One region of the Arthrobacter sp. UYP4 genome, then DNA from elsewhere that is predicted to be linked to it. Evidence: riboswitches for the same ligand, from Rfam matches in the RefSeq annotation. Region 1 holds a riboswitch; each other region holds the start of a gene.
What was found. A riboswitch is a leader RNA that binds a small molecule or an ion and turns the genes downstream of it on or off. The one in region 1 is predicted to bind cyclic di-AMP.
Positions count from the first base shown of each region.

Region 1 (7,167 bases):
TCTCGCAGTTCCGACCCTGGCTCTTGGCGTCGTCGCCATGGCCGGAGCCCCCGCCATGGCCGACCACGCAGCCGGCTCCTACTCGTCCACGCTGGGCCAGCTCAACGGCACCACCGGCACCGGTACCGTCACCGTCGACGTCCAGGGCACCACCGCGACCGTCAACCTTCAGGTCAGCGGCCTCGCCGAGACCTTCATGGACGGCCCATACCCCCACGTCCAGCACATCCACGGCCTGGCCATGGGAACCTGCCCGACCTCCGCCGATGACGCCAACGCTGATGGCATCGTCAGCGTCACCGAAGGTGCCGGCAAGTACGGCGGAATCCAGTCCACCCTCACCACCAGCGGAGCCACCGGACCCGAAGAGGGCCTGAACCTCGCCCTCGGCGGCCAGGGTGGCAGCTACACCATCTCGCGTTCCTTCGAGATCAACCAGGGCACCCAGGACGCACTGGACGCTGGCACGGCAGTCGTCGTCGTCCACGGCCTCGATCCCGCAACCGCCGGCGTCTCCGAGGAAGTCTTCAACTCCCCCAGCGACCTCGACCCCAAGCTCCCCCTCGGCGCCACCTCCCCGGCCCTGTGTGGAAACCTCGCCGCTTCCCAGATGGGCGCCATGCCCAACGGTGGCGCCGACACCGGTGTCGCACAGGACACCGACAGCAGCGTCGGCATGTACGCCCTCGCCGGCGGCCTGGTCCTCGCAGCAGCAGCAGGCGGAACGTACGTCGTCCGTCGCCGCTCCAACTAGTCACACCAGAGCACCACTGAACTGATCGGACCGATTTCACACCATGATTAGTTCACCCAGCGACCGCCGTCGAAACCTCCTGGTCTCGACGGCGGTCGCTGCTGTTCTCCTCACCGGATGCGGCGCACCCGCTACCCCGCAGGCACAGACCAGCACCCCACCCAGCACCTCACCCAGCAGCACTGCCACCCCCGCCGCGGATGCCTCCGCCTCGAGCCAGGCGCCGGCGCCCAGTGCGTCCGCGACACCGGCACCCGCTACCACGGCCGCCCCGGACGTCCTCCCCGAATCGGCGCCCGTCTCCTTCAGCATCCCGGCCATCGGCGCCGGATCAGACCTCCTCGCATTGGGCCTGCGAGAGAACGGCTCCCTTGAGGTACCACCGGACGGTCCCGGTGCCCCCGCCAGCTGGTACAACCAGTCCCCCACCCCCGGCGAGCAAGGGCCCGCGGTCCTGCTCGGCCACGTCAATGCCACCGACGGCGGCCCCGGTGTCTTTGCGAACCTCCGCGCACTCAAGGCCGGCGACGTCATCGACATCACCCGCGAAGACGGCACGACGGCAAGCTTCGCCGTTGAACGCGGCGAGCAATACCCCAAGGACAACTTCCCCACCCTGACCGTGTACGGAAACACCGCTGGCTCAGAGCTCCGCCTAATCACCTGCGACGGCTACGACCCCGACACCGGACTCTTCGACGACAACTACGTCATCTACGCCAAACGCGTCTGACAACATCGGAGGCTAAGCGGCGAAACCCTGACGTCTTCAACCGCGCATTCTGTACCGCCGGTCCCTCCGCTCCATACATGCACATGCGCCCGTCTCTCATACCTGCCCCTATCCGCTGACAGGTGAGCGGTGGTTCAAGCTGGGTTCGGCCTGATGCGCTGTCCGATGGGGAAAAGGCTCTACAAAATAGTTCACGGTACGATGTATCTGATGGGTCATGGTGACACCATCTCGGAGCGGAACGTTCCGATAGACGGCTCATCTGGCGTACGTGAACAGGCATATCCGTTCGCGGTCGTGCGATGTGACAGGATCGGCACCTTTTTCATGAACCCCTGGTTTGCAGCAATGATTCCCCTGGCCATCATCGTGGTGCTGGGTTCCATTGCCTTTTTCATTGGCATCAAGGGGTACCTGTCGAACGATCGCGACGATACGGATCGGGACCCCGAACCGTCGCCTGCGACCCCGAGGAACTCCCGCGGCCCTCGGCCAGCGTCTGCTTCGACTTCGACTGAACGAGCGACACAACAAAGTGCCTTGCGGGGCGCGATCGTCGCGAGCGATCGATTGGTCTCGCGCGCTTCCCACGAGCGGGCCGTTCTGGTGCAATTCATCGACCTGTACGCGCCGGGCACCATCTCCATTCAGGAGTTTCTCTCCAACCTCCGGGCGGACTACTCCCGACGCGTTACTTTCGTCGCGCGTCACCTGCCCTCAAACGACCAGGCGCACTTGGGTGCGACAGCACTGGAAGCCGCAGACCGTCAGGGTTGCTTCCTTCCCTTCCTGGAAGCAATCACGCTGAGCCCGGACGCCCAGGAACTTCCCCGCCTGCACACCCGTGCCACCGTGGACACCTATCTGGGCGTTGCCCGTGAGCTCGGGCTCGACAGCGCACGATTCGAAGCCGACATGCAAAGCTCCGACGTGCAGTCACTCATCGAGGCCGACCGGATCGAAGCTGTTGGCGTCGGCGTAACCCGAGCCCCGGCGCTGATCCTTCTTGATGATCAGAACCATAATGCTTTGACGTCACTGGATGACTTCCGCGAGGCGGTTCGACTCGTCGCAAGCTAGCGATCCGCAGGCCTTCCCTTCGAGCACCAGCACCACGTCTTGGGTCCGAGGCACAAGAGCTCCAGGGGCTAAGTGATGTGGACGCTGCGTCAGTCGTGCTGCTCGCAGGCCGGGGTCGTCTTATCGTCGCCGATCATGGCGTTCAGAGCGTTGCCTGAGCTGCTCGAGGTAGGCGTTGTACGCGTCGAGCTCCGGTGTTCCCTCCCGATTGTGCTTCCGGTCAATAGCCCGTGAGGTCACGGTGTCGTCGCGCTGCCAGCGCACCATGATGATCAGCAGCATCAGCACCGAAGGCAGTTCCCCGTAGGACCAGGCCAAGCCGCCGGCGATGCCCTGATCGGTAAGCGGGTCGACGTCCCACCCAGCGGGCAGCGTGCCGAAGAAATCGACGACAGGGGTGGTCGCCATCATCAGGACGACGCCGAAGAACGCATGAAGCGGCATCTCGGCGAAAATGTCGAGGAACCGGCCGAAGTGGGACTGTTTCACCGGTAGAGGGTCCGTCGATAGCACGGGGACGGTGAAGAGCACCCCGGAGATCAAAAACAGCAGTTCAAGGGTGATGTGCCCGTACCAGGACGGCAGCATCGCGTCGGCGATACCACTGAGGTAGACCCCGTAGAAGCTGACAAGGAACACCGGGATCATGAACGCCGGATGAAGGACGATCCGAGCGGATCTTGAGCGCAGTCCCGCATGAGCGAGCCGGAGGATCGGGCGCCCAAGTCCATGATGAGGGGTGGCGCGCAGCAACAAGGTGCCGGGCCGACCCAGGACCAGAAGCGGAGGGACGGCCATCATGAGCGTCAGTTGCTGGAACATGAAGACGGAAAACATGCGCAGACCGTAGCCTTCGACGCCGGCGCCCATGGTGATCATGATGATGGCGCAGCCCGCCAGGAAGATCACCGTCCGCCACACAGGCCAGGAACGGCCCATCGACCACAGGCGGATCGCGCCGGCCAGGTAGAACACACCCAGGACCAGAGCGACTCCGGGGATCAGCGGGATCGGCTGCAGGGTCGGCGCTAGGTAGGCCGCCCACGATGGCGGGGCCTCCGGTATCCAGACCGGCCCGCTAACCCACGGATCATTCACTGATACACAACCATCTCAACGTCACGCTCTCGCCCAGGTCTAGCTCGTAAATATCTAGGAACCGCACGCCCGGTCAACTTGCACCGCAACCCGAAAAGCGGAGACGCGCGGGCAAGGAAATAGCGGTGAGTGCCCCCGTCCAGGGCACTCACCGCTATCTCAGCTTGAGGGCAACCACCTCACCGGAGGGTGAAGTTAGCCTGCGACGCGCACGAAGGTCGATCCGGCGAGGTCGGACAGGGGGTGTTCCATGGTGAGGTTCGCACCATTCATGCCGCTGCTAATGACCTTGCCGCCACCGACGTAGATCGCGACGTGACCCGGACGGACCACGAGGTCACCGGGGGCCGGGGTGGCGACGACAGTTCCGTACTGCAGGAACTGCATGGGGCCGAGGTCTCCGACATTCTTTCCGATCGAGCGCAGTGCCCGCTCAGCAAGAACAGTGCAGTCCTGGATGGACCCGATCTGGGCGTAGGCCGATGCCACGATGGCCGCACCGACGCCACTCGCGGGAACACTCGGCGCTGCGGGAGCTGCCGGGGCGATCGGGGCGACAGTGGACGAGGTCAGGGAGTATCCGGGCTGAGGTGCTGCAGGAGCGGGAGCCGGGGCTGCGGCCGGTGCGCTGTAGAAGACCTGGCTGGTGGGAGCGGCAGCGGGAACAGCGGCTGCACTGACAGCAACACTGGTAGAGGCAACACCGGAAAGCTGGATCTGCTGACCCGGGAAAATGACCGAGGCGTAGGACAGGCCATTGCTTGCCAGCAGAGCATCGAGATTCACGCCGTGCTTGGCGGCAATGGCACCCATGGTGTCGCCGGAGGCAACCGTGTAGACGCCTGTAGCAGCGGCGGCGGGGGCCTGCGCTGTGACGGTGCTGGAGGCGTCCTGCGAGTAGGTGCCGGCCTGGGCGGCGGGGGCTCCAACAGCGAAGACGAGGCCGCCGGTTGCAGCTGCGATGATGGCCGGCTTGCCCAGTGCTACAGCGCTGGTCTTCGCGGAATACGACAGGCCCTCGAGGGCGATGGAGTGGGTGACGGCGGCGCGGTGGCGCGCAGAAATGGACGGACGTGACATGGTGATTGCCTCTCCCATGCCTGCGGGGTGAGCTGTCGGGTTCGGATGGGAGTCACCCGGCCGTCCTCAACCTGGTCCCATGGCAGCACGCAAGGATGCAGCACAGGAATGAACTGATGGATCGACTTAACCCCGAGGATCAACACACGAAGGTGCGGTGACCCGGTGGAAACGTGGTTCCCCCGTCCCTGCCGTATGGATTGTACGAACGGATCCCGGTAGCAGCGGCAGGGCTCGGCATTCTGCGTGGGAGAGCGATCTCGACGGGTGCCGGGATCACCTGAGGAGAATACCCCAGGATGGTATTTGATGTCACGTTCGCATAACGAGGGTCGGCATGTTGCCACGACACGCCGACTAGAGGGCCGCTAACAGAGGCCTGCGGAACTTCTGCTTCTGTTGTTCATTCACCTGCCCGTGCTCGTTGACAGATACTGGTGAGGGCCGTGTATCTCGCATGGCCGAAGACCACATCAACGGCTTCCTGCGCCGGTCAGCAACCCGCCGATGATGTTGAGGGGAACGACTATGAGCAACCACATCGCACCGAAGGTCAGCATCAACACTGCTAGCGCGGCACAACCAGCCGACTACATGGACCCGCTCACCAGGGCAACACCTCATCAACACGGATATGCAACCGATAAGGGCGCCTACCTGCGCCGGCTCAAGCGCATCGAAGGTCAGGTCCGCGGAATAGCCCGCATGGTTGATGAAGACCAATACTGCATTGACATTCTCACCCAGGTCGCCGCCGTGAACAACGCCATGCATGCGCTCAGCCTCGGATTATTGGAAAGCCATCTCACCCACTGCGTCGCAGATGCCGCCCATGAAGCCGCACGCACACATGGCACACCCGGCCAAGCGGGCACCGATACCGTCGACGCCAAAATCAAGGAAGCCACTCGTGCAATAGGTCGCCTACTGCGTTAACTGCTTACCTCATCCACGACGCACCTTTACTACCCAAAGGTCGCTTATCGGCGTCGCCACAACGTGGCTCTATAGCGTGGCTGGATAAGGAAGCGTCACACAATCGCGCTCTTATCGGTATCTCCCTTTTGCGCCTCGGGGCCTAGCCCACACCAAAGCCTCTTTCGTTTATGTGTTCGGGTTCGGACCCGTTTGGGCGGCGGACGGAATGCTTGACGGCTTTCACTGCCGCCGATGGTGGTGTCCCGTTACTGAGGTCGGCTGCGAGGACGGCGGCGACTCCTTCTCGCCCAATGTCTGTGGTTCCGACTCGTTCGGTGAGGAATTCTGCGAGTTTAGCCCTGCGGTCGCCTGTGTCCCAGAGTTCCTTGGCGTTGGCTGCTGCGTTCTGTGTGTCGACGTCGTTCTGCCAGTCCTCGGTTACGACGACCGCGGACTGCCGCTCAGCTTCTACGTAGTCGCGCTGCGCATCCCAGTTTCGGACTGCTTCCTGTCTTTTAGGGGCGTCGGCCATCACTTGTCGGGCCGATTGCTGGCGCCCCTCAAGGTACTCCTCAGGAGTCAGGTTGTACCGTGTGCGGATCTCGTCGTGCATGTGTTCGCGGGAAAGGCGGGCCATGTCATCGAACGGCTCCCACTGCTGTGCGAGGGCGTGCTGGGAGGCGATGTCCTCAGGTCTGGCCGCTTCCCAGAACTGCGGCTGGTAAACAGCGCCGAGCTGGGTACGCATGACGGCTCGTTCGGCTTCGAACCGCTCCTGGAGCTGTCGACGCTCGGCGTCCTGGGCGCGCAGCATCTGCTCGTTCCGCTCTGCGCGCTGACGGGCGAGCATTTCGCCGAGCCTGCCTGCGACGGCAAGGGCTGACTGCAACTGCGGTCGGAACAGCCCCTCTGCCCCATCGGGTGTGTCATGGTTCATGCGCTATCTCCCTATCCCTTGATCCGGCACGTGCAGCTCTGTCTCGAAGTTCTCCGCAGGTCGCTGTCCTCGCAGCGGGCGCTTAGCCTCTGTCAAGGACGGCACGGCCTTCCGTTCCACACCGGCGGTGTGCTCCTGTGTGGTCAATGCTGCTGGCAGACGCGGTTCGGGGACATCCGGTAGCGGGGCTCCGACGATACTCAGGTGCTCACGCACCGTCTCGGTCAGGAGGGTCGCTTCGCGCAGCTCCTGATTGCTGGCCTGCATGTCGTGCAGGAGCCGGATGGTGCGGAGCATCTGCTGCATGATGAGCGTCTGCGCGACCGGTGACGGGGCGGTGGCGGCCGCGAGGAGGAACGCTGAGGTGCCGGACATCCGCAGTGCTGGCTTCACGGGGTCGCTGATGGTCACCCCTGACCGATGTGCCGAACGGGCCAGCACACGCGAGGCGTGGGCCAGCGGCCCGGGCTCAGCCTCAGTGGCCTTCGACCAAGCACCGAATACACCAGCGGCTTCACGGGCAACGTGCGCCCATGTCTGGTGATCACTTGGGTCGACCTGGGACAT
Region 1 is NZ_JBXAVU010000010.1:12,458-19,624, forward strand. It holds gene AC0Z9V_RS17735 (hypothetical protein) at 1-754, shown strand, start outside; gene AC0Z9V_RS17740 (class F sortase) at 798-1,487, shown strand; gene AC0Z9V_RS17745 (DsbA family protein) at 1,698-2,567, shown strand; gene AC0Z9V_RS17750 (cytochrome c oxidase assembly protein) at 2,688-3,665, opposite strand; gene AC0Z9V_RS17755 (C40 family peptidase) at 3,861-4,745, opposite strand; cyclic di-AMP (ydaO/yuaA leader) riboswitch at 4,748-4,960, opposite strand; gene AC0Z9V_RS17760 (metal-sensitive transcriptional regulator) at 5,340-5,681, shown strand; gene AC0Z9V_RS17765 (hypothetical protein) at 5,824-6,600, opposite strand; partial or broken gene AC0Z9V_RS17770 (hypothetical protein) at 6,604-7,167, opposite strand, start outside.

Region 2 (7,167 bases), on a different contig from region 1:
GTCGGTGGAAGAGGAAGAAGATCAGCACAGGGTGGAGAACGATTCGGTCGATCTGGAACCCGTGCTGAGGGATGCAGTGGTTACGTCGCTGCCATTCCAGCCGGTGTGCCGGGAGGATTGCAAGGGTCTGTGCTCCGAATGCGGAGCGCAGCTCAATGACGATCCGGACCACCACCATGAAGTTTTGGACCCTCGCTGGTCAGCCCTCGCAGGGCTGACGGGCACCGCCGCCGGTAACGACGCGGCAACCAAGTCAGAGTCAGACGAGAGAGAAGAGAGTTAGCCGTGGCTGTCCCGAAGCGGAAGATGTCCCGCGCGAATACCCGTGCACGCCGGTCCCAGTGGAAGGCAACCGCCCCCAAGCTGGTCAAGACCCTCGAGAACGGTCGCGTCACCTACAGCCTCGCCCACCAGGCCAAGGTTGTCACCGATTCAGCCGGTACCCCGCTGTTCCTCGAGTACAAGGGCCGCAAGGTAGCCGACGTCTGACAACGGGGTGCGGCCCGCTGCATGCCCGGTGCTGCAGTGGGCACCCGTTCGATGCTGGATCAGCTGATGCGGTTGTGAAGAATACAGAAGAACTCACGAGGCGTCTCGGTGTCGATATCGACACCGAGACGCTTCGTCTTGCCCTGACGCACCGGTCCTACGCCTATGAGAAGGGCGGGATCCCCACCAACGAGCGGCTCGAATTCCTGGGCGACTCGGTGCTCGGCCTCTCGGTGACCGACGCCCTGTACCGGGACAACCCCGACCTCTCCGAGGGTGAGCTCGCCAAGCGGCGGTCCGCCGTCGTCAGCACCAGGGCGCTCGCCGGAGTGGCCCGCACGCTCGACCTCGGCAGTCACGTGCTGCTCGGACAGGGCGAGAAGCTCACCAACGGCCGGGACAAGGCATCCATCCTCGCGGACACCATGGAGGCCGTCATCGGTGCTGCCTACCTGAGCCACGGGATCGAGATCGCGAGGGCCATGGTCATGAGGCTCATCGGGCCGCTCCTGCGCGACTCCGCTGTCCTCGGCGAAGGCACGGACTGGAAGACCCGCATCCAGGAGACCGCGGCCGCCCGCCGGCTCGGCCTGATCGACTACCAGGTGGTGGGCGCCGGTCCCGACCACGCCCGTACGTTCACCGCGCGCCTCGTGATCGGCGGCGTCGAGTACGGCTCCGGGTGCGGCCACTCGAAGAAGGAGGCGGAGCAGGAGGCTGCTGCCGCCTCCTGGAAGCTGCTCGCACCCGGGCCCGGGACGACGCCCGACGGCGAACCGCACGACGCGCCCGCAGCGCCCCCCGGACCCTGAGTGCCTGAACTGCCCGAGGTCGAGGTGGTACGGCGTGGGCTGGCGCGCTGGGTCACGGGCCGCACCGTCGAGGCCGTCGAGGTGGTGGACCCGCGGTCGCTGCGACGCCACGTCGCAGGCGTCGAGGACTTCCGCGGCAACGTCACCGGAGCACGCGTCACGGACGTGGTGCGGCGCGGGAAGTTCCTCTGGATGACCCTCCAGGACCCGGACGCCCCCCGTGACGTCCCGCACGTCGCACTGATGGCGCACCTCGGCATGAGCGGTCAGCTGCTCATCGAGGAGTTGGAGGCCCCCCTCGAGAAACACCTGAAGGTGCGCCTTCGGCTCTCCACCGCCGTCGACGACGAGGGTGCCCCGCTCCCCGCCGACCTCCGGTTCGTCGACCAGAGGATCTTCGGGGGCATGTTCGTCGCCGATCTCGAGCCCACCGCCGACGGCGCGCCGGGTGGTCGCGGAGACACGGATCTGCCTCTCATCCCGCACCAGGCCGCGCACATCGCGCGTGACCCGCTCGATCCCGCGTTCTCCGTCGAATCCTTCCACCGGCGTCTCCGCGAGCGGAGGACGGGCCTCAAGCGTGCCCTCCTCGACCAGGGCCTCATCTCGGGGATCGGCAACATCTACGCGGACGAGGCGCTGTGGGCGGCGAGACTCCACTACGCGCGCCCCACGGACACTCTGCGCCGTCCCGACACCCTCCGTATCGTCGAGGCGGTCACCACGGTCATGACCCGGGCCCTGGACGCCGGTGGCACGAGTTTCGACGCGCTGTACGTCAACGTCAACGGCGCGTCGGGCTACTTCGCCCGCGACCTCGAAGCCTACGGCCGTGCCGGGCAACCCTGCCGTCGCTGCGCAGCCGAAGGGCGCTCGACCCTCATCCGGCGCGAAGCCTTCATGAACAGGTCATCGTCCCTCTGCCCGTACTGCCAGCCGAGGCCGCGGAACGCTCGGGCCTAGTCGGCGCGGGGGGATTATGGCACCGTCGGCGCCGTAACCCAAACGTGACAACCGGAAGCTCAACGGGTACCGTTGACCCCGCGCCCGCTCCACAACGGAGGGGCGCCCCTCCTCACTCTGCCTAACCCTGTCGATGAGGACGGACCGTTCGCACTACACATTCGACAGGGGCGGGGGAACCGATAGCGGACTCAGTCCTGAGTCCTAGGGGTAAAGACGCGTGTCGACCAGCGCATGTTCGCTGGAACGAGAACAGCACGTCCGGATGTCCCATCCGAACCCGACAGCTAACTTCGCAGGCATTGGGAAAGGCATGATCATGTCCAAGAGCACTTCAGCGCGCCACCGGGCCGTCCCCACGCGCACCAACCCCCTTCTCACCGCCTCCCGCGCGATCTCCGCGAGTGCCTCGGTGGCCGGCAAGCCCGCCGCCGTCGTCGTCGCAGCATCCGGGATCATGTTCGGCGCAGCGCTCCCCGCGAGTGCCGCAGGCGAGATCACCCTGCAGGCCGCACCCGAGCAGGTCGCGGCGTCCACCGTCGCGGCGGGCACCTACACCGTCCAGGCCGGCGACACGCTGGGCAGCATCGCTGCCTCGCACGGCGTCGGCCTCGACACGCTGTTCACGGCCAACGGACTCGGCTACAGCTCGGTCATCTACCCGGGTCAGGCCCTCGCGCTCACCGGTACTGCCGCTCCCCAGCAGTACTCCGCCCAGTCCGCAACGATCGTCGCTGCCCCCGCAGCGATCGCGGCACCGGCACCCGTGGCGGCACCCGCACCCGTGGCAGCACCCGCAGTCTTCTCGGGGAACACCACCGGACTCAGCACGCAGTCCGCCTCGATCAGCCCCGCCGGCGGAGGCATCGTCGGCACGGCCATGCAGGGCATCGGCTCGGGCTACGTGTACGGCGGAACCTCGTTCGGCGGCTGGGACTGCTCCGGCTTCGTGCAGTGGGTCTACGCGCAGAACGGCATCAGCCTGCCGCGCACCACTTGGTCGCAGTTCGCTGCTCTCACCCCCACCAGCAACCCGCAGCCGGGCGACCTGGTGAGCCAGAACGGTGGAAGCCACGTCGGTATCTACCTCGGCAACGGCCAGATGGTCAGCGCCCTGAACCCCTCGCAGGGCACGCTGGTGCACTCGGTCAACGCCATGTCGGTGGACGGGTACTACACCCGCTAGGAATCGCGACCGGCGTCAGCCGGTCGTCCCAGGTACAGGTACGCAGAAGGGCGGGATGCGGGGCATCCCGCCCTTCCGCGTACCCGGCGAGAGGCCGTGGCGGCGCGTTCCCGCCCGGGCCCGCGTCCTCAGCCGCCGTAGTGCGCCGCGAGGCGCTGGAACCCCTGGTCGATGCTGACCCCCGGCGTCCAGTCGAGCACGGCCCGGGTCCGCCGCTGGTCGAACCAGTGTGCGGTGGACAGCTGTTCGGCCAGGAAGCGGGTCATGGGCGGCTCCTCGGCGCGGCCGAGCGCCAGCCAGGCGCGTTCGATGACCGTCCCCGCCGCCCGTGCTACCGATCCGGGCACCGACCATGCCGGTGGGCGGACGCCGGCGGCGCGGCAGATCCCTGCGAGCAGCTCCGCGATGGGCCGCGGCTCACCGTTGGTCACGACGAAGGCCTGGCCCTGCGCCTCGCCGATACGGGCGAGGCAGGCGACGATCGCCGACGCCGCGTTGTCCACGTAGGTGGTGTCGATCAGTGCGGTGCCACCGTCGAGCAGCGGCAGCCGTCCCCGCCGGGCCCGGTCGACGACGCGCTCGACGAGCTGCGTGTCACCGGGTCCCCAGACGATGTGCGGGCGCACCGCGGCGACGCGGAACGACGCCGTGGAGCGTCGCAGCGCCAGCACCTCCGCCGCGGCCTTGGTCCGGGCGTAGTCGCCTCGTGCGGTCCCCGGGTCCGCGGGACCGGCGGACGCGCCGACCAGGGACGTGCCGTCGTGCGCCACGGAGGGCGAGGAGACGTGGACGACGTCGGGGATGCCGGCGCGCCGGGCGGCATCGAGCAGGCGCCGGGTCCCGTCCACGTTGGTCCTGTCGAAGTCGGCGGCGCGGCCGGTGAAGGAGACCTTCGCCGCGAGGTGGATCACGGCGTCGCACCCCCGGACCGCGGCGGTCACCGCCGCGTCGTCCTCGATGGAGCCCAGTACGTCGGCGGCACCGACGACACCCGACGGGCGGCGCTGGAAGCACCGAACGTCGTGGCCGTCGGCGAGGAGCTGTCCGGCGACCGCGCGGCCGAGCATCCCGCTGGCGCCCGTCACGAGGACGGTCACAGGGAGCCGGCCCGCCCGCCGGCGAGGAACCGTCCGCTCCAGGCCGCGACCCGTGCGCGGTCGATCTTCGCATTGTGCCGGATGTCCACCGGCAGCGCGGGGACCGAGACGACCGCAGCGAGGTCCACGCCGCGCGCGCCGGCCGCATCGCGGGCGGCAGCGGCGAGCGACGCATCAGCGAGCCGGGGGCGACGACGACCCGGCGTCGTCGTCTCGACGACCGCCACCACAGCCTGCGCGCCGGAGGGGCCGACGCCGACGACAGCGGCGAGGCGGACGCCGTCGAGTGCCTCCAGCGACTGCTCGAGTCCCACCGGGGTCACCACCCCTCCCGGTGCGGTGATGACGTGGCCGAGCCGTCCTTCGACCCAGAGGCGGCCGTCGGCGTCGAAGTGGCCGACATCGCCGGTGCGATGCCACGGGCGCGTCCGTGCCGAGTCCTCCTGGGTGCGCCAGAGGCGGAAGTAGCGATCCTTGACGTGCGGAGCGTCGACGAGGATCTCGCCCGTCACGCCGGGAGTCCCGGTGGCTTCGCCGGTTGCCTCACCCGTGCCGTCGAGCGGGCTGACCGCGACGCGTGCGCCGTGCACCGGGAGACCCACGCACACGCCGTTGCCGGCGCCGTCCAGTCCCGCCTCGGCCGCCGTCGCGGCGGCCCGGATGCCGTCGAGGTCGATATCGGCGACGAGGAGGGACTCGGTCATGCCGTAGGGCGTGTGGAGGGCCGCGGACGGGACGAGTGCCTGGACCTCCTCGAGCAGCGGTACCGGGATCGGCGCCCCGGCGGAGAGCATCAGGGTAATCCGCTCCAGAGCCGACCGGCCGGCCGCAGGGAGGTCGGCCGACGTCGCCAGGACGTTGCGCAGCGCCGCCGGCGACGCGAAGACGACGGTGGCGTCGATCGCGGCCGCGGCATCGGCCAGTGCCCGCGCCGTCAGGGTCCGCGGGGCGGTGACGTCCATGGCCGGGGTCACCGACGTCGCGCCGAGGGCCGGGCCGAGCAGGGCGAAGGGTGCGAATCCTGCGACGAGAGAGGCGCCCGGTCCCAGCCCGAGGGTGGATTCCACGGCGTCGCGCATGGCCGAGAGCCGGCGGTGCGTGTACACCACGCCCTTGGCCGGACCGGTGGACCCGGAGGTGAAGAGGATGGCGGCGTCGGTGTCCGGCGCGGGCGCGGCGCGCGGTGCTCCGGCGACCGGCCGGGCGGCACGGAGGTCGTTCAAGGACGCCTCGACGCGCAGCGCCTTCTTCTTAGCGGCAGGCAGGGGAGCGGCACTGATCCGCCGACCCGGCCAGCCGAAGGCCCGGGCTGCGAGGAGGGCGTGTTCGATGCCGATCACGACGTCGGGTGCGGACCCCTTGACGGCACGGTTGAGGCCGCGCGCGCCGAGGCCGGCATCGGCGACGACGATCACGGCGCCGATCTGCAGGCAGGCGTAGATCAGGACGGTGAGGTCCACTCCGGGCGGGACGAGCAGGCTGACCCTGCTGCCCGCACCGTAGCCGAGCGCGGTGAGGCCGGCGGCCACGGCGTCGACGTCGTCGGAGAGCTCGCGCCAGGTCAGCGTCCGCGGCGTGCCCGCGGGAGCCATCTCGGCGACCGCCGTCGTCCCTGCCTCGGGACCGGCGGCGAGCTCGGTGATCCGCCGGCCCAGCGGGGTGTAGGGACGGTCCTCCGGGGCGCTGTCGCCGGACCGGTCCGGTCGGGGCACGCCCACGGACCGGATGCCGAGCCACTCCATGGCGGTCGACGCCGTGTCGGCGTCCTCCTGCACCAGGTGGCCGGCCTGCTCGAAACGATGGATGTCCGCGGCGGGGAGGCGGCGGGCGAGGTCCTCGAGGTAGGGGTCCGAGAAGATCGGGTCGTGCGGGCCCCACATCATCAGCACGGGCACGGCCAGGCTGCGGATGCCCTCCGCGACCGCGGTGAGGGCGGCGAAGCTCGGGTGGGACGGGTCGGCGGGGATGTCGGAGACGAAATTGGCGATGCCCTCGCGGGCTGCCGACGTACGGTACGGGTCGCGGAACGCGCGGCGGACCCCACGCTCCAGCGCCGGCCGGGCGAGGGAGAGGGTCACGTCGAGGAAGGCCGTGCTGGTCCTCGTGCCCAGGCCGTGCACGCCGGGTGCCAGGGCGAGCCGCAGGGGTGCCGGGATGGGCCGGGCCGGATCCTGGTGGATGGCCGTGTTGGTCAGGATCACGCCCGCCAGGTCCCTGCGGTTGCGGTCGGCGTAGCCGAGGCTGACGACGCCGCCCCAGTCGTGCCCCACCGTGACCACGGGACCCGCGAGGCCGACGGCGGCGACGAAATCCTCGAGGTCGGTGATGCGGTGTTCGAGGCGCCGGAACGCGCCGGTGCGGTCGGAGTAGCCCATGTCGAGCTGGTCCACCGCGATTACGCGCCAGCCGGCCGTGCGACCGGCAGCGAGGTAGCTCCGCCACAGGTAGGACCAGGTGGGATTGCCGTGGACGCACAGGAGCGTTCCCGTGACCTCGTCATCGGCACCTGCGCCGAGCCCGTTGTCGAGGTAGTGCCAGCGGTGGCTGGTTCCCGGGGCGTCGGCCCCGCTGGTCGAGGGCACGTCGATGTACGCCGACCACGAGGGGTCGACGCCGGGGA
Region 2 is NZ_JBXAVU010000001.1:721,552-728,718, reverse strand. It holds gene AC0Z9V_RS03420 (YceD family protein) at 1-283, shown strand, start outside; gene rpmF (50S ribosomal protein L32) at 286-489, shown strand; gene rnc (ribonuclease III) at 564-1,301, shown strand; gene mutM (bifunctional DNA-formamidopyrimidine glycosylase/DNA-(apurinic or apyrimidinic site) lyase) at 1,302-2,264, shown strand; cyclic di-AMP (ydaO/yuaA leader) riboswitch at 2,397-2,581, shown strand; gene AC0Z9V_RS03400 (C40 family peptidase) at 2,584-3,450, shown strand; gene AC0Z9V_RS03395 (NAD-dependent epimerase/dehydratase family protein) at 3,579-4,547, opposite strand; gene AC0Z9V_RS03390 (alpha/beta fold hydrolase) at 4,544-7,167, opposite strand, start outside.
Region 2: linked by a shared signal. The riboswitch ahead of AC0Z9V_RS03400 (C40 family peptidase) and the one ahead of AC0Z9V_RS17755 (C40 family peptidase) in region 1 are both predicted to bind cyclic di-AMP.

Region 3 (7,167 bases), on a different contig from region 1:
GGCTGGCGAGCGTCTTGTCCCCCTTGGCGTTGTTGCACTTCAGGCAGCAGGCCACAAGGTTCTCCCACGTGTCGCCCCCACCCCTCGATCTCGGCAGGACGTGGTCGATGGTCGAGGCCGTCTTGCCGCAGTAGGCGCACAGGTGGTTGTCCCGCCGCAGGACCCCGCGTCTCGTGGCCGTGACGTCGTGCCGGTAGGGGACCCTGACGTATCTGTTGAGCAGGATCACGGACGGCCGTCCGAGGATCTCGGTGGGTCCGACGACCGGCTCGTCGTCCTCCGCGATGACGCTGGCCTTGCCGGTGAGGACAAGCACGAGTGCCCGGCGGAACGTGACGACCGCCAGTGGTTCATACCCTGCATTCAGAACAAGAGTGCGCATACGGTGGCCTCATTGCTGACCTGTTCCCCGCAACCGGTTGCCATCCCGGGGTACGGGAGAAGAGCTTCGGATTGACACTGCAAGGGTAAGCCGGAGACCGGCGTGCGGCGAACCGGTGCGGGGACGGGTTGACGCGCCGCACGGCGTCGGGCTACCGCCGCCCAACGACAGAGGAACCGGCACGTCCGTGCCGGTTCCTCGATCGTGAGTCGCTGGGGTGATCAGCCGCCGACGCGGATGTAGACGCCGCCCGAGCCGAGCTCTGCCGGTGCGATCACCGTGGTGTTGCCGTTGAAGCCGCCGTGGACGGCCTGGCCGCCACCGATGTAGACAGCGATGTGGGCCATGCCCATGCCGCCGTCGGCGTAGTAGATGAGGTCACCCGGGATGGCCTCGCCTGCGCCCACCGTGCGGCCGAGGGAGAGGTAGCCTGCCGGCCAGCCGTGGAAGTTGATGCCCGCGGCGGCGAGCGAGTTGCTGACCAGGCGCGTGCAGTCCTGCATGACGCCGAGCTGGCCCTGGGCCGCGGCGGCGATGGTCGCCGCGACTCCGGAGGAGGCGGCCGGGGCGGGAGCAGGAGCCGGGGCGGGAGCAGGAGCCGGGGCGGGAGCAGCCACGGCGACCGGGGCGGCCTGTGCGACGGGGGCCGCGACGGCCGCGGCGACGGGAGCCGGTGCGACCGGCACCTCGACGACGACGGGTGCCGGAGCGTCGGCGACGGGTGCCTCGACGACGACCGGTGCCGGAGCCTCGGCGACGGGTGCCTCGACGACCGGGGCGGGCTCGGCGACGGGCGCCTCGACGACGACCGGCTTGGCGGTGACCTTGACCGGGGTCATGTTGAAGGCGACGGCGGTCTCGGACGAGGCGACGACGGCCGCGCGGGCCGACGTGACCGTGACGCTGGACGCTGCGGCGTCACGCTGCGGCTGCAGGTCCGCGGCGTTGGCTGCGACCCCGCTCGTCAGGACGAGGCCGGAGGCCGCGGCGATGACGGCGGCCTGGCGGCCCATGCCGCCGGTGGTGACGGCCTTGGCGAGGGCCGAGAGGCCGGCGGTGTCCTGGGTTTCGCTGCGGTGGCGGGCGATGATGGCGCGTGAAGACATGGTGGTTTCTCCGAAGGGGTTCTAGCGGACGCGGACGAAGCCGGCGCCGGGAAGGTCTGAGAGGTTGTGGAGGCCGGTGTTCATGCCGTTGAGGCCACCGCTGATGACCTGGCCGTTACCGACGTAGATCGCGACGTGGCCCGCCGTGATGACCAGGTCACCCGCAGCGGGGGATCCGACGACGTCGCCGAACTGGAAGAACTGGCCGGGTGCGAGATCGCCGACGGACTTGCCGACGGAGCGCAGGGCGGTCTCGACCATCGCGGTGCAGTCCTGGGCGACGCCGATCTGGCCGTAGGCAGAGGCGACCAGCCCGGCAGCGACACCGGAGGACTGGACAGGCGCGGGTGCCGGTGCGACGACGGGCTCGGCGACGGCGACCGGTGCGGGCGCCACGGCGGCGGGTGCGACCACGGGTGCGACGGGAGCGGCCTCGACAGGAGCGGCCGCGGCGGGAGCGGCCTCGACAGCAGCGACCTCGACGGGAGCAGCGGGCGCCACGACCGCGGCGGGAGCCTCGACGACGACGGCGGGCTCGGCCTCGACGACGGGAGCCGGCGGCTCGACGACCTCGGGAGCAGGAGTGACCTCGACGGCCACGCGATCGAAGGAGACCGTCGCGGTGGCCGGCACGGTGACCTCGGCCGACACGACGCGGCTCACGGTCAACGCTGCGGAGGACTGGACTTCACGCTCGGCGGCGGTTGCAGCCTGGGCGGGCAGTCCCGCGGTCAGGACCAGGCCCGACGCCGCGACGATGACGGCTGCCTGGCGGCCGACCGATCCGGCATTGGATGCTGCTGCTGTGGACAGGGCCGTCAGCGGACTGACGTCCCGGGGCGCGCGGTGGCGGCCCGGCGAAGAGCTTTTGGACACGTTGGATTGCCTCTCCCAACGCCTGCGAGGTGAGCTGTCGGATTCGGATGGGAGTCACCCGGCCGCTGCGGAAACAGCGACTTAACCCCAAGGATTTCTGGAACAGAAACCCGAAAATTGGTTCCCCCGCCTCTGCCATGCGATGGTGCGGACGGACCTCCGGCAATGGCAGAGCTAGGCGATTTGCAGGAGGGTGCCGGATCTAGAGCGAATTTGGCACAAGATGGAGGCTACCTCAGATATCGCGGTATGTCACGTTACGGTCACGGAATGGTGTGTTATTGATGACGGAGCCGTGCCGGACTCAGGACGCGACGGAGACGAACACGTGCGAGGCGACCTCCGGAGGCAGCTCGAGCGCACCTTCCACCCCGGGGACGCGGACGGAGACGTACCCGCCCACCGACTCCAGGCTGAGGCGTGCACCCGGCCGCAGGCCGCCCTCGTCGAGCTGGGTCAGGAGTTCCGGGTCGACCTGGATCGGCTCGGCCAGGCGCACCAGCGTGACCGGCTTCTCGGGCGAGTAGGTGCCCATGGCGGAGAGCAGGGTGACCACGCCGTCGGTGAAGAGTTCGGACTGGACGCCGCCGATGGCCTCGAGGCCGGGGATGGGATTCCCGTAGGGCGACTCGGAGGGCTTGCCCAGGAGTTCGTAGAGCCTGCGCTCGACGCGTTCGCTCATCACGTGCTCCCAGCGGCAGGCCTCGTCGTGCACGTAGGCCCAGTCGAGCCCGATGACGTCGCTCAGGAGGCGTTCCGCGAGGCGGTGCTTCCTCATGACCCCGGTGGCCCGGTGCCGTCCCAGTTCGGTGAGCTCGAGGTGCCGGTCACCCGAGACGACCACCAGTCCGTCACGCTCCATGCGTCCGATGGTCTGGGAGACCGTGGGTCCCGAGTGGCGCAGCCGTTCGGCGATGCGCGCCCGCAGGGCGACGATGTTCTCTTCCTCGAGTTCAAGGATGGTCCGCAGGTACATCTCGGTGGTGTCGATGAGGTCCGTCATGCGGGTCAGCTCCTTGGTGCGGTGCGGGTGCGCGGCTGGGATGCCTCACGCCGGTGGGGGTCCACGGCCGCCACGACCTGTTCCGCCCCACGCCTCCCAAGGTTAACCCATGGTGCGATTCCCCCGGCAATCGACCGGGGCGGCGACGGCGTCCCCGCCGCATCCTCCGCCTGCGGTGTTAACAAATGGAGCGCCACCGGCTCCTCGGGCAGAATGAGGGCGATACCCGCCGCCGAAACAGCTGGAGCACCCATGACCGAACTGCCCCGCATCCCCGAGCACCTCCTGCCGTCGGACGGCCGGTTCGGCGCCGGTCCGTCCAAGGTCCGGAGCGGACAGATCGACGCCCTCGTGTCCGCGGGACGGGTCCTGCTGGGCACGTCGCACCGCCAGGCTCCCGTGCGCGAACTCGTCGGGCGCGTGCGGGACGGTCTGAGCACCTTCTTCGGCGCACCCGAGGCATACGAGGTGGTCCTCGGGGTGGGCGGCTCGACGGCCTTCTGGGATGTCGCCACCTTCGGGCTCGTGGAGCACAGGGCGCAGCACCTCTCCTTCGGCGAGTTCGGCTCCAAGTTCGCCTCCGCCACCACCAGGGCGCCGTTCCTCGAGGCATCGGACATCATCACGGCCCCGCCGGGTACGCGCCCCGATCCGGCGGCCGCAGCGGGCGTGGACACCTACGCCTGGCCGCAGAACGAGACGTCGACGGGTGTCGCGGCTCCCGTTCGACGGGTCGAGGGCGCGGACGACGGCGCCCTGGTCCTCGTGGACGCGACCTCCGCGGCCGGCGGCCTCGACGTGGACGTCTCCGAGGCCGATGTCTACTACTTCGCCCCGCAGAAGAACTTCGCCTCCGACGGCGGATTGTGGCTGGGCCTCTTCTCCCCCGCAGCGCTGGAGCGGGCGGCCCGGATCGATGCCGGCGACCGCTGGATCCCCGACTTCCTCAACCTCCAGACGGCGATCGACAACTCGCGCCTGAACCAGACGTACAACACCCCGTCGCTGTCCACCCTGGTCACGCTCGACGCGCAGGTGGAATGGCTCAACGCCCAGGGCGGGCTGCCCTTCGCCGCCGCCCGCACGGCGGACTCAGCGGGACGCCTGTACTCCTGGGCGGAGGCCTCCCCCGTGGCGAGCCCCTACGTGACCCGCCCCGAGGACCGCTCGAACGTCATCGTGACGGTGGACTTCGACGATGCGGTGGATGCCGCGCGCATCGCCGCGATCCTGCGGGCCAACGGGATCGTCGACGTCGAGCCGTACCGCAAGCTCGGGCGCAACCAGCTGCGCGTCGCCACCTTCGTGGCGATCGAGCCCGACGACGTCTCGGCTCTCATCGCCTGCATCGACCACGTGGTCGAGCACCTCCTCTAGCAGGTCAGGTGCTGCCGTCCGCGGCGCCGGCCTCGTGGTCGAGGCGGAGCCGCCGGGGTGCCGAGCGGTCGTACCGCAACCGGACGTCGTGGTACCTCCACGCCCAGAAGATGCCGGCGGCCGCGGCGATGATGCCGGAGGCGGCGGCCACGCCCAGGCTCCACCGCGGACCGAACATGTCGGAGACCCATCCCACCACGGGGGCGCCCAGCGGCGTCCCGCCGAGGAAGATGGCGAAGTAGAGGGCCATGACCCGGCCGCGCATGGCGGGGTCCGTCGTCGTCTGCACGTAGGCGTTGGCGCTGGTCATCAGCGTCAGCGCGAAGAGACCCACCGGCACGAGTGCGAGCCCGAACAGCCAGAGGTTCGGTGCGAGGGCCGCCAGGACGCACGCGATCCCGAAGGCGGCCGACGCGCCGAAGATGAATCGCAGGCGCGGCCGTTCCCTGCGCGCGGACAGGAGCGCGCCCGCGACCGATCCGACCGCCATCACCGAGGACAGCACGCCGAAGACACCGGCATCCTGCCCGAACTCCGTGCGCGCCATCGCGGCGATGAACACGGCGAAGTTCAGCCCGAACGTCCCCACGATGAAGATCGCGAGCATCACCATCATCAGGTCCGGGCGCTGCTGTACGTAGCGGAAGCCCGCCCGGATCCGTCCCTTGCCCGGGGCGGAGCGGGGCTGCCTGTTCAGTTCGGCGCTCCGCATCGCGAGCAGCACGTAGACCATCGCACCGAAGGTCAGGGCGTTGATCAGGAAGACCCAGCCGGGCCCCACACCCGCGGTCAGCAGTCCGGCGATGGCCGGGCCGACCAGCCGGGCACCGTTGAACGAGGCGCTGTTGAGCGCGACGGCGTTGGGGAGGTAGTCGTCGCGCACGAGTTCGGAGACGAAGGCCTGGCGGGCGGGGGCGTCGAAGGCCGAGACGACCCCGAGTGCGAGCGCGAAGGCGTAGACGTGCCACAGGAGCGCGACGTCGAGGAGGACCATCAGTCCGAGCCCCACGCCGAGGAGCGCCATGGCGATCTGTGTCGTGGCAAGCAGCTTGCGCCGGTCCACGGTGTCGGCGATGAGCCCGGCCCAGGGCGCGATCACGAGCTGCGGTCCGAGCTGGAGGGCCATCACGATGCCCAGCGCGGACGCGTTCTGGGGGGTGAGGATGTCGTAGACCAGCCAGTCCTGGGCGGTCCGCTGCATCCACGTGCCGATGTTGGAGATGAGGGCCCCGATGAACCAGAGCCGGTAGTTGTGGATCCCGAGCGATCGGAAGGTGCTCAGAGCACTCCCCTTCCGTTCCGGCGCCACTGCTGCGTCACTCGGCGTCGGGCTGGTCCACGGCGTCAGGCTGGTCCACGGCCTCGTCCGACGCATCGGATGCTCCCGCCGGGGCCAGGGGCTCCCGTTCCTGCGTGTCGTCGGAGGGATCCTGCGGGACATCGGGCACCGGCTCGGCGGGCACGTCGCCGGGCTTGTCGGCATCGGCTTCGTCCGCCTGCGAGTCCTCGGGACGCACCCGCTCCGACCACGGCAACCACTCGGGCGCCAGCAGCGCGGTCGCGGAGGGCAGCAGACCGACCTCGCACACCGTGACGTCCTTGCTCCGGGCGATGCGGGCGACGCTCGCGTACCACTGCCAGCCGCCGTACCCGGGGACGAATGCCTCGAAGCGATGCGTCACGAGCCGCTCACCCTCGATGGTGGCGGACACGTGGCGACCCACCTGGGCCTCGGGGGCGATCTCGAGCACGCCGCTGCGGGCCCGCTCGACGGCCGCTTCCAGCACGGCATCCGATTTCGGGATCCGGCGCGATGCCCGCGGCTTCCGGGGCACCTCGACCGGCGCGGGGGCATCGTCGGTCGGCGTCCCGCTGCCGGTCAGGGCTGCGCTGTCGGCAGTGTCCAGGTTGGTCGAGGTCATGATCGAAGCCTACGCGTCGAGGTCGTCCGCAACCGCCCTCAGGACGGCCGCGACCTTCGAGGCGTGCGCCTTCTCGGGGTAGCGCCCCTTGCGGAGTCCGTTGGACACCCCGTCGAGCAGCTTGATGAGGTCTTCCGTGATGACCGCCATGTCATCGGCGCTCTTGCGCGTCGCCTTGGCGACGGACGGTGCCTGCTCCAGGATGCGCGCGGAGAGGGCCTGGAGACCGCGACGGCCGTCCGCGACGCCGAACTCGAGCTTGGTGCCCACCTTGACCTCGCTCACGCCGGCGGGAAGCGCCGAGGCGTGCAGGAACACCTCCTTGCCGTCGTCGGTGGACAGGAACCCGAATCCCTTGTCCGCGTCGAACCACTTCACTTTGCCGATGGGCACGTCGTCTACCTCTTCTTAGCTGTACCGGGCGGGGTGCGCCCGGGGTCTGGTCCCGGGTGCGGGAAGCACCGCCTGGTGCCCAGGCGCACTGCCACCGCCGGGGAAGTC
Region 3 is NZ_JBXAVU010000002.1:747,032-754,198, forward strand. It holds gene AC0Z9V_RS12080 (HNH endonuclease) at 1-382, opposite strand, end outside; gene AC0Z9V_RS12085 (NlpC/P60 family protein) at 604-1,488, opposite strand; gene AC0Z9V_RS12090 (NlpC/P60 family protein) at 1,510-2,364, opposite strand; cyclic di-AMP (ydaO/yuaA leader) riboswitch at 2,370-2,539, opposite strand; gene AC0Z9V_RS12095 (iron-dependent transcriptional repressor DtxR) at 2,669-3,367, opposite strand; gene serC (phosphoserine transaminase) at 3,620-4,744, shown strand; gene AC0Z9V_RS12105 (MFS transporter) at 4,749-6,026, opposite strand; gene AC0Z9V_RS12110 (DUF3027 domain-containing protein) at 6,061-6,666, opposite strand; gene AC0Z9V_RS12115 (cold-shock protein) at 6,676-7,059, opposite strand.
Region 3: linked by a shared signal. The riboswitch ahead of AC0Z9V_RS12090 (NlpC/P60 family protein) and the one ahead of AC0Z9V_RS17755 (C40 family peptidase) in region 1 are both predicted to bind cyclic di-AMP.

Region 4 (7,167 bases), on a different contig from region 1:
AGCGATCAGTGTGCTGAGTACCTTGACAAAAGTTCCGGCATCCACCGAAGACTGGCCGTGGGAGCGCTTCCATGGGGATAGGCGGCGTCTCCTGCTCGGGCTACTCCGCCCGATACCCATCGACATGAGGAGCAATGATGCTCAGCATTTCCAGAACGTGCGCCATGACCCTGGCCCTGGCCGGGGTCCTCGCGTCCACCGCATTCTCCGCATTGCCCGCCGTGGCCCAGGGCCAGAAGGGTGGGCCGGACAGCCCGGACGGAACGACGGCCACCGGGTTCTACATCCCGGAGAAGAGCCACTACCACGAGGCCCACCGGCAGATCGCCGACCTGCGAGCCTCGGGTGATCGTGCCACCGCCGACAGCCTCGGTGCCATGGTCTCGACGCCGCAGGCCGTCTGGGTCACCGGGAGCGATCCGAAGGCCGTCACCCAGCAGGTGCGCAACACGACGCACCGCGCCGCGGGCAAGGGGCAGGTCCCCGTGCTGGCGGCCTACAACCTGCCGTTCCGCGACTGCTCGCAGTACTCCGCCGGTGGCGCGACCGACGTCGCTGGCTACAAGGCCTGGATCGACGCGCTCGCCGCCGGGATCCAGGACAGGGCGGCGATGGTGATCCTCGAACCGGACGGCCTCGGCATCATCCCCTGGTACCGCGGGCTCGACGGCGCCCTCGAGTGGTGCCAGCCGGCAGAGGCGGACGCCGCGAGCGCTGCAGCGGAACGCTTCGAGATGCTCAACTATGCGGTGGACCGCCTCAAGGCACTGCCCGACACCAAGGTCTACCTCGACGGCACCCACAGCGCCTGGCTCGGTACGGGCGAGATCTCGAGCCGGCTCGTGAAGGCCGGCGTACAGAAGGCCGACGGCTTCTTCCTCAACGTCTCCAACTACGAGCTCACCGAGCGGCAGCTGAAGTTCGGCAGCTGGGTGTCGCAGTGCATCCACTACGCCACCGAGATCGACCCCGGGGCCTACGGATCCTGCGCCAGCCAGTACTACCCGGCCTCGCCCGCCGATTTCTCCACCTGGGGGCTGACGGACGCGTGGTACGCGCAGCACGTCGCCGGTGCTCCGAACGCACCGTCGTCGGACGAGCTCGCACACTTCGTGATCGACACGAGCCGGAACGGACGGGGCCCCTGGGTCCCGTCGGTCGCCTACCCGGATCCCCAGGTCTGGTGCAATCCTCCGGGCCGCGGACTCGGCTACCTCCCGACCTCCGACACGGGCAACGAACTCGCCGACGCCTTCCTCTGGATCAAGGTCCCGGGAGAGTCCGACGGGGAGTGCAGTCGCGGCCTGACGGACAACGGGGGCATGGACCCGGAGTGGGGCCGCGTGGATCCTGCGGCCGGTGCCTGGTTCCCCGAGCAGGCGCTGGACCTGATCGCGAACGCCAGCGCGCCCGTACGGCCGTAGCGGACCGGAGAGCGTGCGCGGTCCGTGGGCCGCGCACGCTCTCCGGACGCCTACGCTGAGGGGATGGACAGCTGGAAATCTGCGGGCCGCCTGCGGGAACGGATGCTCTGGAGCACGCTCTCCTGGGTGGGTCTCGTGCTGACCGTCACCCTGGCCACCAGCATCGCGCTGGGCGCGGGCGGCACAGGTGCGGTCGAGAGCCATGGGTTCTACCTGCAGCAGATCGTCCTGCTCGCGTTCAGCGCGGGTGGCACGCTCGCCGCCGTGCGTCGCTGGTGGTCGTTCCGCACCGGCGCGTAGGGTACGCGCCGTTACGGAAATGTGACAAACCGGAGGAGCACTGGGTATCGTCATCGGGTGCCTCCGCCGGAGTGAGGCGCTCCCGGACGGATTGCCGAGCCCTGCCGCCGATCGGGATTCGTTCGCAAACACCGAGGCGGGGACGGGGGAACCACAGTTCCACCGGGCGTGCGGCCCTCCTGCCGGCGTCCTCGGGGTTAAGTCGCTGAACATCGCCGGATACGGCGCTGACCGCGGCCGGGTGACTCCCATCCGAACCCGACAGCTCACCCCGCAGGCATGGGAGAGGTATTCATCCATGTTCCGAAAGATTTCCCCTGCGCGCCACCGTGCCGCAGTCGACGGCAACCTCGCGATGCAGGGACTGTCGCAGGCAGCCAAGGCGCACGCCACCACCGTCGGCCGCCCCGTCGCCGTCGTCGCCATCACCTCGGGCCTCGCGCTCAGCGCTGTCGGCACCGCGCACGCCGGCTCCTACACCGAGCAGGGTTCGACCGCCCCCGCAGCCGTCGCAGCACCCGCAGCGGCGCCCGCCGCAGCAGTCGCTCCCGTAGCGGTCGCTCCCGCAGCCGATGCGACCCACACCGTCGTCGCCGGTGACACCCTCGGTGGCATCGCAGCGACCTACGGCGCCGACCTGACGGCCGTCCTCGCGGCCAACGGGCTCTCCCTCGCCTCGATCATCTTCCCCGGCGACACCGTGGTGATCCCCGCGAGCGGTGCGGCGCAGGCTCCGGCCCAGGCCGTGTCGGTCCCCGTGGCCGTCGCTCCCGCCGCCGAGGTCCAGCAGGCAGCCGTCGTCGCTCCCGCGGCGGAGGTCCAGCAGGCAGCCGCCGTCGCCCCGGCACCGGCTGTGTCGACCGCGCCCGGCTCGGGCGTGTACCTCGCCTCGGCAGACATCACGCCGGTGGCATCCAGCGGCGTCGCGGGCACCCTCGTGGCGTCCGCCCAGGCGCAGCTGCAGGCCGGCGCGATCCAGGACTGCACCGTACTGGTCGAGAACGCCCTGCGGGCAGCGGGCATCTCCGTGGGAGACCTCGGTCCCTCGCAGTTCTTCCAGTTCGGTTCGACGGTGGCCACCCCTGCTGCCGGCGACATCGTCATCACGGCGGGCCACGTGGCCATCTATGTCGGCGGCGGCCAGGTCATCAGCAGCGGCATGAACGGGTCGAACCTCACCATGCAGCACCCCCTCTCGGACCTGCCGGGAGCATCCTTCGTCCGGGTTGCCGGCTAGCAACCCGACGGACCACACGCGGGAAGCGGCAGGTGCTTGGACGGGGCCCTGCCGCTTCCTTTCTTTAACGCCCGACAGAGGCGCCGACCGACGCGGGGACTCAGCCCCGCGCTGCCAGGGCGGCCTGGATGCCGGGGATGCAGCCCTCGTTCTGCAGGGACGTCGTATCCCCGAGGGCCGTGCCCTCATGGAGCTGGGTGAGCAGGCGCCGCATGATCTTCCCGGAGCGTGTCTTGGGCACGTCGGGGACGACGACGACGGACGAGGGACGGGCGATGGGTCCGATGGCGCCCGCCACGTGCGAGCGCAGGGCCGCGGTGACGTCGCCGGATGCGTCCGCCCCTGCCGAGAGCACCACGAACGCGGCGATCGCGTGGCCCGTCAGCGGATCCGTCACGGGGCAGACGCCGGCCTCCGTCACCAGGGGGTGGGCCACCAGCGCCGACTCGATCTCGATGGTGGACAGCCGGTGGCCCGACACGTTGATGACGTCGTCCACGCGCCCGAGGATCCAGGTGTCGCCGTCGTCGTCGTACCGCGCGCCGTCGCCCGCCAGGAACCAGCCCTGCGCGGCGAACTTCCGCCAGTAGGAATCGAGGTAGCGCTGGGGATCCCCCCAGACGGTGCGGGCCATGGCCGGGCCGTGGCGATCCACCACGATCAGGCCCTGCACGCCGGGAGGCACCGGCCGGCCCTCGTCGTCGACGATGCGCGTGCTGACCCCGGGAAGGGCGCGAGCGGCGCAGCCGGGCTTGAAGTCGGTGTCCCCGGGGCTGGGGGAGAGGACGGTCGCGCCGGTCTCGGATTGCCACCAGGTGTCGACGACGGGCACCTCGTCGCGGCCGAGGTTCTTCCGGAACCAGCGCCACGCCTCGGGATTGACCGCCTCGCCGACGGTGCCCAGCACGCGGATGCTCGAGAGGTCGTAGCCGGCCGGGACGCCGTCGGGGAACCAGCCCATCAGTGACCGGACCAGCGTCGGCGCCGTGTAGTAGCTCGTGACGCCGTAGCGTTCGATGATCTCGAAGTGGCGGCCCGGGTGCGGCGTGTTCGGTGTGCCCTCGAAGAGGACCTGCGTGGCACCGTTGGAGAGCGGCCCGTACAGCTCGTAGGTGTGCGCGGTGACCCAGGCCAGGTCAGCGGTGCACCAGTGGACGTCGCGATCCCGCAGGGCCGGATCGGGATTGCTGAAGAGGTGCTCGAAGCTCCACGACGCCTGCGTGAGGTAGCCGCCGGACGTATGCACGAGGCCCTTCGGCTTCCCGGTGGTCCCCGAGGTGTACATGATGAACAGGGGCGTCTCGGCGTCGAACGCCTCCGGTTCGTGGTGCGGTGACGCGGTGTCGACGACGTCGTGCCACCAGACGTCCCTGCCTCCGGTCCAGCTGACGTCGGAACCGGTGCGGCGCACCACGAGCACGTGCTCGATGCTGTTCCGACCGGATACCGCGGCGTCGGCGTTGTCCTTCACAGGCACGGCCGTCCCCCGGCGGTACTGGCCGTCGGTGGTGACGAGCAGCTTCGCGCCCGTGTCCTCGACGCGGAAGCGCAGTGCCTCCGCCGAGAACCCGCCGAACACGAGGGAGTGCACGGCGCCGATCCGGGCGCACGCGAGGGTGACCACGACCGTCTCGACGAGGACCGGGAGATAGATCACCACGCGGTCGCCCTTGCCGATCCCGAGGGCCAGCAGTGCGTTCGCGGCCCGTGAGACCTCGTCCTGCAACTGCGCGTAGGTGACGGTGCGGCGATCGCCGGGCTCGCCCTCGAAGTGCAGCGCCACCGTGTCGCCGCGCCCGGCCCGCACATGGCGGTCGACGCAGTTGGCGGCGACGTTGAGCGTGCCACCGGAGAACCACTCGAGAACGGGCACGCTGAGCGTCCCGTCCTCCTGCGGGGTCGCCTTCTCGAAGGTGTGCAGGGTGTCCCAGGGGTCCTGCCACTCGAGCCGGGCGGCCTGCTCGGCCCAGAACGCGAGCCGTTCGGCCTCGTCCTGCAGCGCGGCCTGTCCTTTCGGCGTCGTCGTCCCTACGCCCACTTGCGCACCGCCCAGCGCTCGGCGATGCCCAGGAGGGCGTCGGTGGTCTTGCCGATCACGGCCAGCAGGATGATGGCGAGGATGATGCGGTCCACGCGGCCGTTCTGCTGCGAGTCCGTCAGCAGGAAGCCTAGTCCCATCGACGACGCGATGAGTTCGGCCGCGACGAGGAACAGCCAGGACTGCGCGAGTGCGAGCCGCAGGCCGGAGAACAGGGCGGGAACGACGGCGGGGAGCTGCACCGTGGTGAGCAGTCGGATGCCGCCCAGCCCGAAGGCCCGCGCTGCCTCGACGAGGTTGCGGTCCACGTGGCGCAACCCGAGGTACAGCGTGGTGAAGACGGGGAAGAACGCACCGATGGTGATCAGCGTGACCTTCGAGTCCTCGTTGATGCCGATCCAGAGGACCAGCAGCGGGACCCACGCCAGGGACGGGACCGCGCGGAGCGCCCCGACGGTCGGGGTCAGGAGGACGTCCGCGATGCGGGAGAGGCCCAGCAGTGCGCCGGCCAGGACCCCGAGCAGGGATCCGAGGAGGAACCCGAGGAGGACCCGCTGTGTGGAGATCAGGATGTGGGTGGCGAGCTGGCCGCGCTCGATGAGGTCCACCGCGGCCGCGAGAACCGACGCCGGCGAGGGGAGCTGCGACGGCCGGAAGAAGCCCGAGGCGGTGCTGAGGTGCCAGGCGAGCAGGATCAGCGCCGGGACGATGAGCCCGAGCAGCACGATGACCACGCGCCGTCCGGCCGTGCCCGTCCTGCCCGGGTTCCTGCCGGCCCCGTCCCCGGTGACCGGAGATCCGGTGGACGCGAGGCCCTCCTTGCTGATGGGAACGGTGCTGCGTCCCGTCAGGTGCTCAGCACTCATGAATCGGAACCGATGGCGGCGGGGTCCGCCTTCTCCACGAGCGAGGCGTCGAAGAGGGTATCGAGGGCCTCGTCGATCTGGTCCTGGCTCTGCACGTCACCGGTCTCCACGAAGACGGGGCCGATCTTCTCGAGGACGCTGCGCTGGGCGTCGCCCGGCGCGGGATCGACGTCGAGGTTGGTGCGCTCGATGATCACGGAGTTGGCCACGGCCTGGTCGATGCCCGCGACGCCCGCGAGGATCGCGGCGGTCTCCTCCGGGTTCTCCTTGGCCCACTCCCGTGCCTTCTCGTAGGCGTCGACCACGGTCTGGGCGACGTCGGGCTTCTCGGTCAGGAAGTCCTCCGTCGCGTTGAGGAAGCCGTAGGAGTTGAAGTCGATGTCGCGGAAGAACAGCTGGGCGCCGTCCTGCTCGGCAGCGGCCATGATCGGATCGAGGCCGGACCAGGCGTCGACCGCACCGCTGGCCAGGGCCGCGCGGCCGTCTGCGTGCTGCAGGTTCTCGATGGTGACCTCGGACTGCTCCACGCCTGCGGCCTCGAGTGCCTGGAGGAGGAAGAAGTACGGGTCGGTGCCGCGGGTTGCCGCCACGGACTTGCCGCGCAGGTCCTCGACGCTCGTGATGCCGGACTCCGGAAGCGCCACGAGGGCTGCCCATTCGGGCTGCGAGTAGATGTCGATGGCCTTGATCGGGGAGCCGTTGGAGCGGGCGAGCAGGGCAGCGGATCCGGCGGTGGATCCGACGTCGATCGCCCCGGCGCGCAGGGCCTCGTTGGCCTTGTTCGACCCGGCGGACTGCACCCAGTTGACGGTGATGTCCTGGTCGGCGAGTTCGTCCTCGAGCCAGCCCTGCTCCTTGATGACGAGGCTCAGCGGGTTGTAGGTGGCGAAGTCGATGTTGAGCGTGCCGCCCTGCGTGGCGGTGCCTGCCGCGGCGGACTCCGTGTCGGAGGCGTTCTCGCCGGCGAGGCAGCCGCTGAGGCTGAGGGAGAGTGCGGTGGCGAGCGCGAGGGTGGGCAGGAGGGCGCGGCGGTTCATGGTGGTCCTTCGAGTGGATGGTGCGAAAAAGGGGAGACAGGAGGGCGGCGGGAGTGCTGCCGGGGAAAGCGCGGGAACGGGCTCTAGTGCCCGGTGACGCCGAGGAGGGAGAGCAGCGAACTGCGCAGCGCCCCGAGGTCGGCCGCATTGCGGTCCCTCGGGCGTGCCCCGGGCACGGCGATGAGTTCCGCGACGGTCGAACCCGCCGCCTCGTCGTCGCCGCGGCCGAGGACGAGGATCCGGTCGGCGAGCTGGAGGGCCTCGT
Region 4 is NZ_JBXAVU010000003.1:189,932-197,098, reverse strand. It holds gene AC0Z9V_RS13095 (glycoside hydrolase family 6 protein) at 165-1,424, shown strand; gene AC0Z9V_RS13090 (hypothetical protein) at 1,488-1,724, shown strand; cyclic di-AMP (ydaO/yuaA leader) riboswitch at 1,838-2,019, shown strand; gene AC0Z9V_RS13085 (LysM peptidoglycan-binding domain-containing protein) at 2,023-2,961, shown strand; gene acs (acetate--CoA ligase) at 3,062-4,999, opposite strand; gene AC0Z9V_RS13075 (ABC transporter permease) at 4,990-5,865, opposite strand; gene AC0Z9V_RS13070 (aliphatic sulfonate ABC transporter substrate-binding protein) at 5,862-6,902, opposite strand; gene AC0Z9V_RS13065 (ABC transporter ATP-binding protein) at 6,986-7,167, opposite strand, start outside.
Region 4: linked by a shared signal. The riboswitch ahead of AC0Z9V_RS13085 (LysM peptidoglycan-binding domain-containing protein) and the one ahead of AC0Z9V_RS17755 (C40 family peptidase) in region 1 are both predicted to bind cyclic di-AMP.